Regions from separate parts of the Streptomyces solicamelliae genome, predicted to be linked through region 1. Evidence: riboswitches for the same ligand, from Rfam matches in the RefSeq annotation. Region 1 holds a riboswitch; each other region holds the start of a gene.

Region 1 (4,368 bases):
CACTGGTCACCGCGGGCTGGTTCTTCACCGCGGTCACCGCGTTCGGTCTGCTGTGCGCGGCGATCGGGCTGCTTCTGACGGCCCTGCGCAACAGCGCGACCGAGGTCCCGGCGCAGGAACCGGGCGGCGAACTGCCGGAGGAGGTCTCACGGGCCCGGGAGGCGTGGCGGCACGCCCTGCTGGAACGCGGCATCGTCCCGTTCCTGCGGGACGCCCTGGCCGACCCGAGCGCCGGTCCGGCCTCCCCCGGCCCGCCGCACCAGCAGCGCCGCTTCCCGAAGGTCGGCTACAGCGGCCCGGACTTCACCAGCCCCGACGAGGGCAAGTCCGAGGTCCGGCCCTCCTTCACCAGCCCGGACTTCACCAGCCCCGACTTCACGGCCCCGGACTTCAGCACCGCCCCCGAGACAAACCCGGACTCGAACACGAATCCGGACGCGGACGGGGAGCGGAACACACCGCGCGGCTGAGAACGGCGCAAGGGGCGGCCGGCGACTCCCCCGAGGTGCCGCCGGTCGCCCCTTGCCGTCCTGGTCCGGGCTACTCCGCCAGCGGCAGGTAGACCCGGTTGCCGGAGGCGGCGAACTCGGCGGACTTCTCCGCCATGCCCGCCTCGATCTCGTCCGCCTTCAGATCGCCACCGTGCTCACGACGGATGTCCTGCGAGATCTTCATCGAGCAGAACTTCGGGCCGCACATCGAGCAGAAGTGCGCCGTCTTCGCCGGCTCAGCCGGAAGCGTCTCGTCGTGGAACTCACGGGCCGTGTCCGGGTCCATGGCCAGGTTGAACTGGTCCTCCCAGCGGAACTCGAAGCGCGCGTCGGACAGCGCGTCGTCCCACTCCTGCGCGCCCGGGTGGCCCTTCGCCAGGTCCGCCGCGTGCGCCGCGATCTTGTACGTGATCACGCCGGTCTTCACGTCGTCCCGGTTCGGCAGGCCCAGGTGCTCCTTGGGCGTGACGTAGCAGAGCATCGCGGTGCCCCACCAGGCGATCATCGCCGCGCCGATGCCGGAGGTGATGTGGTCGTACGCGGGCGCGACGTCCGTCGTCAGCGGGCCGAGCGTGTAGAACGGCGCCTCCTCGCAGATCTCCTGCTGGAGGTCGATGTTCTCCTTGATCTTGTGCATCGGGACGTGGCCCGGGCCCTCGATCATGGTCTGCACGTTGTGGCGCTTGGCGATGGTGTTCAGCTCGCCCAGGGTCTTCAGCTCGGCGAACTGCGCGGCGTCGTTGGCGTCCGCGATCGAGCCGGGCCGCAGGCCGTCGCCGAGCGAGTACGTGACGTCGTAGGTCGCGAGGATCTCGCAGAGCTCCTCGAAGTGCGTGTAGAGGAAGTTCTCCTTGTGGTGCGCGAGGCACCACGCGGCCATGATCGAGCCGCCGCGGGAGACGATGCCGGTCTTGCGGCGGGCGGTCAGCGGCACGTACGGCAGCAGCACGCCGGCGTGGACCGTCATGTAGTCGACGCCCTGCTCGGCCTGCTCGACGACCGTGTCCTTGTAGATCTCCCAGGTCAGCTCCTCGGCCTTGCCGTCGACCTTCTCCAGGGCCTGGTAGAGCGGCACGGTGCCGATCGGCACGGGGGAGTTGCGAAGTACCCACTCACGGGTGGTGTGGATGTTGCGGCCGGTGGAAAGGTCCATCACCGTGTCGGCGCCCCACTTGGTCGCCCACGTCATCTTCTCCACCTCCTCCTCGATGGAGGAGGTGACGGCCGAGTTGCCGATGTTGGCGTTGACCTTCACCAGGAACCGCTTGCCGATGATCATCGGCTCGATCTCCGGGTGGTTCACGTTCGCCGGCAGCACCGCCCGCCCGGCGGCGATCTCCTCCCGGACGACCTCGGGGGAGACGTTCTCGCGGATCGCGACGTACTCCATCTCCGGCGTGATCTCGCCGCGGCGGGCGTACGCGAGCTGCGTCACCGCCTGGCCGTCGCGGCCCCGGCGGGGCAGTCGCGGACGGCCGGGGAAGACCGCGTCGAGGTTCTTCAGACCGCCGCGCGGCGAGGTGTGCTTGATGCCGTCGTCCTCGGGACGGACGGGCCGGCCCGCGTACTCCTCGGTGTCGCCGCGGCCGATGATCCAGTTCTCCCGGAGCGGCGGCAGGCCGCGCCGTACGTCGGTCTCCACGGTGGGGTCGGTGTACGGACCGGACGTGTCGTACAGCGTCACGTCCTTGCCGTTGGTGAGGTGCACCTGGCGGACCGGAACCCGGAGGTCGGGGCGGGAGCCCTCGATGTACCCCTTGTGCCAGCCCGGCGTGCGCTCGCCCTGGCCGTTCTGGTCGGAGGCAGGCGTGCGTGCATCCTGAATGGTCATGAGACCGATCTCCCTACGCCGGCATTACCCGGTAACAGGTTCGGCGGTCGGCGCAGCCTCCTCCCGTACGGACGTACGGTGATCAGCGCCCTCTCAGCCCGGTGCTCCGAGCTCCCGCGTGTACAAAGGTGTCACCACGCTAGCGTTTCACCTGGCGTGCTGAACAGAGGGCCCCCCGCGTTCTTGCGATGATCGGTCGGTGACTTCCTCGCAGCGGAACCCCGAACCGAACGATCCCGGGCACGGCCACGGGCACGACGGCGGCCCCGGCAACGCCCATGCGCACGGCCATGGGCACACCCACAGCCACGGTCCCGCCGCGCCCGTCTCCCGCCATCTGCGCAAGGTCATCGCCGCCGTGCTGATCCCGTTCGCCACCGCCGTCGTGGTCGGGCTGGTGGTCCTCTGGCCGGGCGGTGCGCCCGCGCACGAGCGCACCGGGGTGGGCTTCGACCGGCAGACCGAGCAGGGCAAGGTCGTCTCCGCGGAGAAGGTCGACTGCGAGGACGTCAACGCCGCCCAGGTACCGCCCACCGGCGACACCTCGACCCCGCAGGGCCGCGAGGCGGTCCAGGCGCAGCAGGGGGAGTGCACCAAGGCAACCGTCGAGGTCACCACCGGCCCGGAGAAGGGCCGTACGTTCACCGAGATCGTGCAGCCGGACGCGCCCCGCCAACTCCACGAGGGCCAGGGTGTGGTGGTCGCGTACGCCCCCGACGCCCCGCGCGATCTGCAGTACTCGGTGGCGGACGTGAACCGGAAGGTGCCGCTCACGGTGCTTGCCCTGATCTTCGCGCTCGCGGTGGTGGCCGTGGGCCGGATGCGCGGCGTGATGGCGCTGATCGCGCTCGCGGCGAGCTTCCTCGTGCTGACCTTCTTCATCCTGCCGGCGATCCTGCAGGGCTCGAATCCGCTGGTGGTGGCGGTGGTCGGAGCCAGCGCGATCATGCTGATCGCGCTGTACCTGTGCCACGGGCTGTCGGCCCGGACCTCGGTGGCGGTCCTCGGCACGCTGATCTCGCTGCTGCTGATCGGCCTGCTCGGCTCGCTGTTCATCGGCTGGGCGGCGCTGTCGGGGAACACCGACGACAACACCGGCCTGATCCACGGTCTCTACCCGGAGATCGACATGTCCGGCCTGCTGCTCGCGGGCATCATCATCGGCTCGCTCGGCGTGCTCGACGACGTGACCGTGACCCAGACCTCGGCGGTCTGGGAGCTGCACCAGGCGGACCCGCGGATGGGTCCGCGGGCGCTCTACCGGGCGGGCATCCGGATCGGCCGGGACCACATCGCCTCCGTGGTCAACACGCTCGTCCTCGCGTACGCGGGTGCGGCGCTGCCCCTGCTGCTGCTGTTCTCGATCGCGCAGAGCAGCGTGGGGACGGTGGCCAACAGCGAGCTGGTCGCGGAGGAGATCGTCCGGACACTGGTCGGCTCGATCGGGCTGGTCGCCTCGGTGCCGGTCACGACGGCACTGGCGGCGCTGGTCGTCTCGGCCGACCGGCCGGGCGACGGGACCGCCGGGGCCGGGGGGACCGGCGGGTCCGGAGGTGCGGGCGAGGTCGCCACGTCCGCGGTGCGCCGGCCGGCTCGGGGCGGACGGCGCCGTCGCGCGAAGTAGCCGACCGTCAGCCCGCGTTCTCCTCGGCCAGGATCTTGCCGAGCGCCGCCTCCAGGGAGTCCTCGAAGTCCCCGAGGGTGCGCTCCTGGCCGAGCGGGACCAGCTTGTCCGTACGGTCCAGGAAGGCCACCAGCGGCGGAGCGCTGGCCCGGAACAGGGCCCGGTCGGAGCCGACCTGGAGCCGGATGGAGACGTCCGAGAGGTCCTCGGGCTCGGTGGGCGCGATGTGGACGTCGCCGTCCCCGCTCGGCCTGTTGATCCCGTCGAGCAGCAGCTCCCGGCCGAACGCCCAGGTCACAGGGGCGTCGCCGGGCAGGTGGAAGGTCATCCGCACCGCGAAGGGATCCCTGGTCTCGTACCGCAGCTCCACCGGGATCCGGAAGGAGAGCTCCTCGGAGACGAGGAAGCTCATCAGGACCTCG
Region 2 (4,368 bases), 1.8 Mb from region 1:
CTGGCCGAGCCCGGCCGCGTACCGCACCAGGTCGAGGCCCGGGGCGTACCGGCCGGGCTTGGTCGGGGTGGGCCAGCAGGGGCCGGTGCAGAAGTAGTCCACGCCGGGCTCGGCGGCCGCGGCGGCGACCTCGGACTCGGCGTGGCAGGAACGGCCGATCAGCACTCCCTCGCCGAGGATCGCGCGGGCGGCGGGCACCGGCAGGTCGCCCTGGCCGAGGTGGAGCACGTCGGCGCTCACCGCGTGGGCGACGTCGGCCCGGTCGTTCACCGCGAGCAGCTTGCCGTGCCGGTGGCAGGCGTCGGCGAACACGGCGAGGTGCTCCAGCTCCTCGCCGGCCTCCATGCCCTTGTCGCGGAGCTGGACGATGTCCACACCGGAGGAGAGCACGGCGTCCAGGAACGCGGGCAGGTCTCCCTGGCGCTTGCGGGCGTCCGTGCACAGGTAGAGCCGGGCGTCGGACAGCAGGGTGTCCGACAGCTGGGCGTGCGGCGTGGACATGAGGCGTTCCCCCCGGGTGGTACGGCGGTGCGCGGTTCGGGCCGCGCACCGCCTGGTGGTTTCTTGCGTTCGCTGCGTCAGACGGCGAGCGCCTGAGCGCGGCGCTTCACCTCGGTGCCGCGATTCTCGCTGAGCGCCTGCGCGGGCGTGCCGGGCAGGCTCGGGTCCGGAGTGAAGAGCCACTCCAGCATCTCTTCGTCGGTGAAGCCGTCGTCCTTCAGGAGCGTCAGGGTGCCGCTGAGGCCCTTGACGACCTTGTCGCCGTCGATGAAGGCGGCGGGCACCTGAAGCGCCTTGTTCTCCCCGCGGCGCACGGCGATGAGCTGGCCCTCCTTGACCAGCTGGCGCACGCGCGTCACCTCGACGTCGAGCATCTCCGCGATGTCGGGGAGGTAGAGCCAGGCAGGGACGAGAGCATCGATCTTTGCGTCAATCTCGGTCACGGGACAAGCCTGCCATCCAGGACCGACAGCCGGTAGTCGGGCCTACCGGACTGCGGCCTTCAGAGGGACGGCGGGGTCCGCGGCGCGCTCCGGGTCGACCGGCGTGCCCGCCTCGATCAGCCGGCGCCCCTGGGCGAGGTCCCGGGGCCGGCCGACGGCGAGCAGGGCCACCGGCACGTCGGCGCGCAGCCAGAGCACCGACCAGGCGTCGTCGCCGGGCGCGCCGCGCCACAGGAGTGTGTCGGCGTGGGCGTGGTGTCCCGCGTACTGGACGAAACGGCCGAACTGCTCGGACCAGAAGTACGGCACCGGGTCGTACGCGGGTGCCTCCGCGGGCCCGCCGGTGATCGCGGCGGCGACGGTGCGCGGGCCCTGCAGGGCGTTGTCCCAGTGGTGGACGAGCAGCCGCTCGCCGTAGCGGGCGGAGGGGAAGGAGGCGCAGTCGCCGACCGCGTACACGTCGGGCAGGGAGGTGCGCAGCCTGTCGTCGGCGGTGACGGAGCCGTCCGGGCCGAGTTCGACGCCGGAGCCGGCGAGCCAGCCGGTGGCGGGGCGGGCGCCGATGCCGACGACGACGGCGTCGGCGGGCAGCCGGCGGCCGTCCGCGAGCCGGACCTCGCCGGGTTCGAGGCGCTCGACGCGGGCGCCGGTGACGAGTTCGGCGCCGCTCTGCGCGTACCAGGCGGCCATCGGCTCGGCGACCTCGGCGGGCAGGGCGCCGGCGAGGGGCCGTTCGGCGGCCTCGACGACGGTGACGGCGCAGCCGGCCTCGCGGGCGGCGGTGGCGAACTCGGCGCCGATCCAGCCGGCGCCGACCACGACGATGTCGTGCCGCCGCTCCAGGACGGGCCTGAGGCGGGCGGCGTCGTCGAGGGTGCGCAGCAGGTGGACGCCGGGGACGCCCTCGGTGCCGGGCAGGGTGACCGGGTACGCGCCGGTGGCGAGGACGAGCACGTCGTACGGGACGGGGCCGGCCTCGGTGTCGACCTCGCGGTCCGCGGCGCGCAGCCCGGTGACCTCGACGCCGAGGCGGAGTTCGACGTCGAGGGCCGCGAAGTCGACGTCGAAGGCGGAGTCCTCGGCCTTGCCGAGGAGGACGGCCTTGGACAGCGGCGGCCGGTCGTACGGCTGGTGGGGTTCGGCGCCGATGAGGACGACCGGTCCGGTGAAGCCCTGTTCGCGCAGGGCCACGGCGGTCTGGACGCCGGCCATGCCCGCGCCGACGACGACCACGCGCCGCGGCCGCTCCGTGTGTTCCCGCTGCTCTGCGTGTTCCCGCTGTTCGCTCACCCGCCCACCTTACGTACCTGACGAACCGTCAGGAAGTGGTGGGCTAGTCTGGCCGTCAACGTAGAGCACACGCGGGAGTCCGGACGCACCGGGCTGAGAGGGAGGCTGACCGGCCTCCGACCGTACGAACCTGATCCGGGTCATGCCGGCGAAGGGAGGGGCTGGACGCCCATGCACGCACGTACCGATGCGGACGTCCTCGTCGTGGGGGGCGGGATCGTCGGCCTCGTCACGGCCTGGCGGGCCGCGCAGCGCGGACTGCGCACCGCGGTCGTCGATCCCGAACCGGGCGGCGGGGCCGCGCGGGTCGCGGCCGGGATGCTGGCCGCGGTCACCGAACTCCACTACGGCGAGGAGACCCTGCTCGCCCTCAACCTCGCCTCCGCGCGCCGCTATCCGGACTTCGTCGCCGAACTCGCCGACGCCACCGGCCTGGACGTCGGCCACCGCGCCTGCGGCACGCTCGCGGTGGCCCTGGACGCCGACGACCGGGCGCACCTGCGCGAGCTGCACGCGCTGCAGACGCGGTGCGGGCTCGAGTCGGTGTGGCTGAGCGGGCGCGACTGCCGCCGCCTGGAGCCGATGCTGGCGCCCGGGGTGCGGGGCGGGCTGCGGGTCGACGGGGACCACCAGGTGGACCCGCGACGGCTCGCCGACGCGCTGCTCGTCGCCTGCGAGCGGGCCGGGGTGGTGTTCCACCGGGCCTGGGCGGAGCGGCTCGTCGTCGTGCGCGACCGGGCGGCGGGGGTGGCGTTCCGGGACGGTACCGAGGTGGCGGCCGACCAGGTCGTCCTGGCCGGCGGCAGCCTGAGCGGCCGGCTCGAGGGCGTACCGGACGACGTCCTCCCTCCGGTCCGCCCGGTGAAGGGGCAGGTGCTGCGGCTGACGGTGCCGCCGGCGTACGCGCCGTTCCTGTCCCGCACGGTGCGGGCGGTGGTGCGGGGCAGCGCCGTGTACCTGGTGCCGCGGGAGAACGGCGAGCTGGTGATCGGCGCGACCAGCGAGGAGCTGGGCTGGGACACGACGGTGACCGCGGGCGGGGTGTACGAGCTGCTGCGCGACGCGCACGAGCTGGTGCCGGGGCTCACGGAGCTGCCGCTGACCGAGACCCGGGCGGGGCTGCGCCCCGGCTCCCCCGACAACGCGCCGCTGCTCGGCGCGACGGCCCTGCCGGGGCTGCTGCTCGCCACCGGGCACTACCGCAACGGGGTGCTGCTGACGCCCGTCACGGGCGACGTCATGGCCGAGGTCCTGACGACCGGGGCCCTGCCGGAAGAGGCGCGCCCCTTCACCCCCCTCCGTTTCTCCGCAGTACGTCAGGAGCAGCCCGCATGAACGTCTCGGTCAACGGCGAGCCGCGCGAACTGGGCGGCCCGCTCCCCCTCTCGGCACTCGTGGCCACGCTGACGACGGCCCCCTCGGGGGTCGCGGCGGCACTGAACGAAACGGTCGTCCCGCGAAGCGCGTGGGGGACGACGTACGTGGGCGAGGGCGACCGCGTGGAGATCCTCACGGCAGTCCAGGGAGGCTGAGGACAGTGGCGGACGACGTCTTCGTACTCGGCGACCGGGAGTTCACCTCCCGCCTGATCATGGGCACGGGCGGCGCGCCCAGCCTGGACGTGCTGGAGCGCGCGCTGGTCGCCAGCGGCACGGAACTGACGACGGTGGCGATGCGCCGCCTGGACCCGACGGTGCAGGGCTCGGTGCTGTCCGTCCTGAACCGCCTGGGCATCCAGGTCCTGCCGAACACGGCCGGCTGCTACACGGCGGGCGAGGCGGTCCTCACGGCGCGGCTGGCGCGGGAGGCGCTGGGCACGTCGTGGATCAAGCTGGAGGTGGTGGCCGACGAACGCACCCTCCTCCCCGACGGCGAGGAGCTCCTGGCGGCGGCGGAAACCCTCGTCGACGACGGCTTCACGGTCCTCCCGTACACCAACGACGACCCGGTGCTGGCGCGGAAGCTGGAGGACGCGGGCTGCGCGGCGATCATGCCGCTGGGCTCGCCCATCGGCTCCGGCCTGGGCATCCGCAACCCGCACAACTTCGAGCTGATCGTGGAGCGCGCGGGGGTCCCGGTGATCCTGGACGCGGGCGCGGGCACGGCGTCGGACGTGACCCTGGCGATGGAGCTG
Region 3 (4,368 bases), 1.7 Mb from region 1:
CGATGGTCGTCGCCGGGTACGTCCGCGGGGCGGAGGGCGCCTGGGTCGCGATGGCGCTGACCGCCCTCGCGGTGCTGGTGTGGCGCATGACGGAGCCCCCCGAGGGCTACCTGAAGGACGTCACGGCCGGCGTCTTCGCCGCGTTCTACGTGCCGTTCCTGGCGACGTTCGTGGCGATGATGCTGACGGCGGACGACGGGGCCCAGCGGGTGCTGACGTTCCTGCTGCTCACGATCGTCAGCGACACCGGCGCGTACGCGATCGGCTGGCGCTTCGGCAAGACCAAGCTGGCCCCCCGCATCAGCCCCGGCAAGACCCGGGAGGGCCTGCTCGGCGCGGTGGGCTTCGCGATGGCGGCGGGCGCGCTGTGCATGGAGTTCCTGATCGACGACGGCTCGTGGTGGCAGGGTCTGCTGCTGGGCCTGGCGGTGGCGGCGAGCGCGACGCTCGGCGACCTCGGCGAGTCGATGATCAAGCGCGACCTGGGCATCAAGGACATGGGCACGCTGCTCCCCGGGCACGGGGGCATCATGGACCGCCTGGACTCGCTGCTGCCGACCGCCCCGGTGGTCTGGCTGCTGCTGGTGCTGTTCGTCGGCTCCGGCTGATCGCGGACCACGGGCCACGGGCGGAAGTCTCCCGTGCCGTTACCCTGGAAGGGCGCGCTGCTCCGAGCGGCGCGCCTTTCGTCATTACGAGGAGTACCTGCCATGGCCCGCCCCGCACCGGGAGAGCTCACCTTCGTCGCCCCCCGCGGAGCCAAGAAGCCGCCGCGGCATCTCGCCGACCTCACGCCCGCCGAGCGCAAGGAGGCCGTCGCAGCGATCGGCGAGAAGCCCTTCCGCGCGAAGCAGCTGTCGACGCACTACTTCTCGCGGTACGTGCACGACCCCGCCCAGTGGACCGACATCCCCGCCGCCGCCCGCGAGAAGCTGGCCGGGGAGCTGCTGCCCGACCTGATGTCCGTCGTCCGGCACATCTCCTGCGACGACGACACCACCCGCAAGACGCTGTGGCGGCTGCACGACGGCACGCTCGTCGAGTCCGTGCTGATGCGGTACCCGGACCGGGTCACCATGTGCATCTCCTCGCAGGCCGGCTGCGGCATGAACTGCCCGTTCTGCGCCACCGGCCAGGCCGGCCTGGACCGCAACCTGTCGACCGCCGAGATCGTGCACCAGATCGTCGACGGCATGCGCGCCCTGCGCGACGGCGAGGTCCCCGGCGGCCCCGCCCGCCTGAGCAACATCGTCTTCATGGGCATGGGCGAGCCGCTCGCCAACTACAACCGCGTCGTCGGCGCGATCCGCCGCCTCACCGACCCCGAGCCCGACGGCCTCGGCCTGTCGCAGCGCGGCATCACCGTCTCCACCGTCGGCCTCGTCCCCGCGATGCTGCGGTTCGCCGACGAGGGCTTCAAGTGCCGGCTCGCCGTCTCGCTGCACGCCCCGGACGACGAGCTGCGCGACACCCTCGTCCCGGTGAACACCCGCTGGAAGGTCCGCGAGGTCCTCGACGCCGCCTGGGAGTACGCGGAGAAGTCCGGCCGCCGGATCTCCATCGAGTACGCCCTGATCCGCGACATCAACGACCAGGCCTGGCGCGGCGACCTCCTCGGCCGGCTCCTCAAGGGCAAGCGGGTGCACGTCAACCTGATCCCGCTCAACCCGACGCCCGGCTCCAAGTGGACCGCGTCCCGCCCTGAGGACGAGAAGGCGTTCGTCGAGGCCATCGCCGCGCACGGCGTCCCGGTGACCGTCCGGGACACCCGCGGCCAGGAGATCGACGGTGCCTGTGGACAGCTCGCGGCCAGCGAACGCTGAGCTTGTACCCTGAGCTCGAACACATCTGCATATTCCGACAGGGGAGCGCCACAGCGCTGAGAGTGCGGCACCGTCAGGCCGCAGACCCTCTGAACCTTGCCCAGGTCATTCTGGGTAGGAAGTTCGGACGTTAACTCGAGCTGTTGCGCCCTGCCCGCGACCGGTCTCCGGTCGCGGGCAGGGCCGCGTCTCTTCCTGGTCACACCCAGGAGGAATCCAGTGCACACCAAGAAGCTGGCCGCCGTCGCGGTCGCCACGGCGCTCGGCGTCACGACCCTCGCCGCCTGCGGCGGCGACAAGGCCGACACCTCCGGCGAGGGCACGAAGTCCAAGACCGTCACGCTCGTCAGCCACGACTCGTTCAACGCCTCCAAGGAGGTGCTGGCCGACTTCACGCGGCAGACCGGCTACACCGTGAAGGTCCTCAAGAGCGGCGACGCCGGCGAGGCCCTCAACAAGGAGATCCTCACCAAGGGCTCCCCGCAGGGCGATGTCTTCTTTGGCATCGACAACACCCTGCTCTCCCGCGGTCTCGACAACGGCCTGTTCGAGCCGTACGAGGCCAAGGGCCTGGAGCGGGTCCCGGCCGAGCTGCAGCTCGACAAGGACAAGCACCGGGTCACCCCGATCGACACCGGCGACATCTGCGTCAACTACGACAAGAAGTACTTCGCCGACAAGAAGCTCGCCCCGCCGCAGACCTTCGACGACCTGGCGAAGCCCGCGTACAAGGACCTGCTCGTGGTGGAGAACCCCGAGCGCTCCTCCCCGGGCCTCGGCTTCCTGCTCGGCACCGCCGCGCAGTACGGCGACGAGGGCTGGCAGGACTACTGGAAGAAGCTCAAGGCCAACGGCGTGAAGACCGTCGACAGCTGGGAGCTCGCCTACAACCAGGAGTTCTCCGGCTCCGCGGGCGGCGCGAAGGCCAAGGGCGACCGGCCGCTGGTCGTCTCGTACGCCTCCAGCCCGCCGGTCGAGGTGCTGTACGCCGAGCCGCAGCCGAAGGAGGCCCCGACGGGCGTCTCCACGGGCACCTGCTTCCGGCAGACCGAGTTCGCGGGCCTGCTGACCGGGGCGAAGAACACCGAGGGCGGCAAGGCGCTGATCGACTTCCTGATCTCGAAGAAGTTCCAGGACGACATGCCGCTCCAGATGTTCGTCAACCCGGTGGCCGAGGACGCGACGCTGCCGGAGCTGTTCACGAAGCACGGGGCGGTGATCGCCAAGCCGCAGACGATGGCTCCTGAGAAGATCGCCGAGAAGCGTGAGCAGTGGATCCAGTCGTGGTCGTCGATCGTCCTGAAGTAAGCCGTCCCGACGTCGGCCGGGCCCCGGCCGTCCACCGGGACCTGCGCGGGAGCGCGGCGCGGCTCGGCCTGATGGCCCTGCCCGTCGCGTTCTTCGCGGTCTTCTTCGCCTGGCCCGTCGTGTCGATCGTCGCCCGCGGCGTGAAGACGGACGGGACCTGGCAGTTCGGCCGGATCGGCGAGACGCTGAGCCGGCCGGACATCCTCGAGGTGCTCTGGTTCACGCTCTGGCAGGCGGCCGCGTCGACGGCGCTGACGCTGCTGGTCGCGCTGCCCGGCGCGTACGTCTTCGCCCGGTTCGACTTCCCCGGCAAGACGGTGCTGCGGGCCGTCGTGACGGTGCCGTTCGTGCTGCCCACGGTCATGGTCGGCACGGCGTTCCTGGCGCTGGCCGGGCGGGGCGGGCTGATGGACGAGCTGTGGGGGCTGCGGCTCGACACGACGGTGTGGGCGATCCTGCTCGCGCACGTCTTCTTCAACTACGCGGTCGTCGTACGGACCGTCGGCGGCCTGTGGGCGCAGCTCGACCCGCGGCAGGAGGAGGCCGCACGGGTCCTCGGCGCGTCCCGGTGGCAGGCCTGGCGGCGGGTGACGCTGCCCGCGCTGGTGCCGTCGGTGGCCGCGGCGGCGCTGATGGTCTTCCTGTTCACGTTCACGTCCTTCGGCGTCGTGCAGATCCTCGGCGGCACGTCGTACTCCACGCTGGAGGCCGAGATCTACCGGCAGACGGCGCGGTTGCTCGACCTGCCGACGGCGGCGGTGCTGACGCTGGTGCAGTTCGCGGCCGTGGGCACGATCCTCGCGGTGCACGCCCGGACGGTACGGCGCAAGGAGACCGCGCTGCAGCTGGTCCCCGCCGGGAGCACGGCGCGCCGGCCGCGCGGGGCGGGCCAGTGGGCGCTGCTCGGCGGGGTCCTCGCGTCGGTGGCGCTGCTGATCCTGCTGCCGCTCGGCACGCTGGTGGAGCGGTCCTTCGCCGGTCCCGACGGGTACGGCCTCGGCTACTACCGGGCGCTGGGCTCGCTCGACGAGGCGGGCACCTTCCTCGTGCCGCCGCTGGAGGCGATCGGGAACTCGCTGGAGTACGCGCTGGTCGCCACCGCCATTGCGCTGCTGATCGGCGGGCTCGCCGCGGCGGCGCTGACGACGCGGGCGGGGCGGCTCGTGCGCGGTTTCGACGCGCTGCTGATGCTGCCGCTCGGGGTCTCGGCGGTGACCGTCGGCTTCGGGTTCCTGAT

Evidence for each region. Region 1 has a riboswitch for thiamine pyrophosphate ahead of thiC (phosphomethylpyrimidine synthase ThiC). Riboswitches for the same ligand answer to the same signal wherever they lie in the genome.
Region 2: it holds a riboswitch for thiamine pyrophosphate, as region 1 does, so the genes downstream of both, thiO (glycine oxidase ThiO) here and thiC (phosphomethylpyrimidine synthase ThiC) in region 1, are expected to answer to the same signal.
Region 3: it holds a riboswitch for thiamine pyrophosphate, as region 1 does, so the genes downstream of both, ABZO31_RS24385 (thiamine ABC transporter substrate-binding protein) here and thiC (phosphomethylpyrimidine synthase ThiC) in region 1, are expected to answer to the same signal.

The regions. Positions count from the first base shown of each region.
Region 1 covers NZ_CP160404.1:3,538,383-3,542,750, forward strand. The annotation lists gene ABZO31_RS16405 (hypothetical protein) at 1-470, shown strand, start outside; gene thiC (phosphomethylpyrimidine synthase ThiC) at 541-2,322, opposite strand; TPP riboswitch at 2,316-2,450, opposite strand; gene ABZO31_RS16415 (YibE/F family protein) at 2,522-3,946, shown strand; gene ABZO31_RS16420 (SsgA family sporulation/cell division regulator) at 3,954-4,368, opposite strand, start outside.
Region 2 covers NZ_CP160404.1:1,785,185-1,789,552, forward strand. The annotation lists gene thiE (thiamine phosphate synthase) at 1-501, opposite strand, end outside; gene ABZO31_RS08255 (Rv2175c family DNA-binding protein) at 579-944, opposite strand; gene ABZO31_RS08260 (NAD(P)/FAD-dependent oxidoreductase) at 987-2,234, opposite strand; TPP riboswitch at 2,296-2,408, shown strand; gene thiO (glycine oxidase ThiO) at 2,406-3,569, shown strand; gene thiS (sulfur carrier protein ThiS) at 3,566-3,766, shown strand; gene ABZO31_RS08275 (thiazole synthase) at 3,772-4,368, shown strand, end outside.
Region 3 covers NZ_CP160404.1:5,212,391-5,216,758, forward strand. The annotation lists gene ABZO31_RS24375 (phosphatidate cytidylyltransferase) at 1-608, shown strand, start outside; gene rlmN (23S rRNA (adenine(2503)-C(2))-methyltransferase RlmN) at 711-1,823, shown strand; TPP riboswitch at 1,853-1,962, shown strand; gene ABZO31_RS24385 (thiamine ABC transporter substrate-binding protein) at 2,043-3,131, shown strand; gene ABZO31_RS24390 (ABC transporter permease) at 3,203-4,368, shown strand, end outside.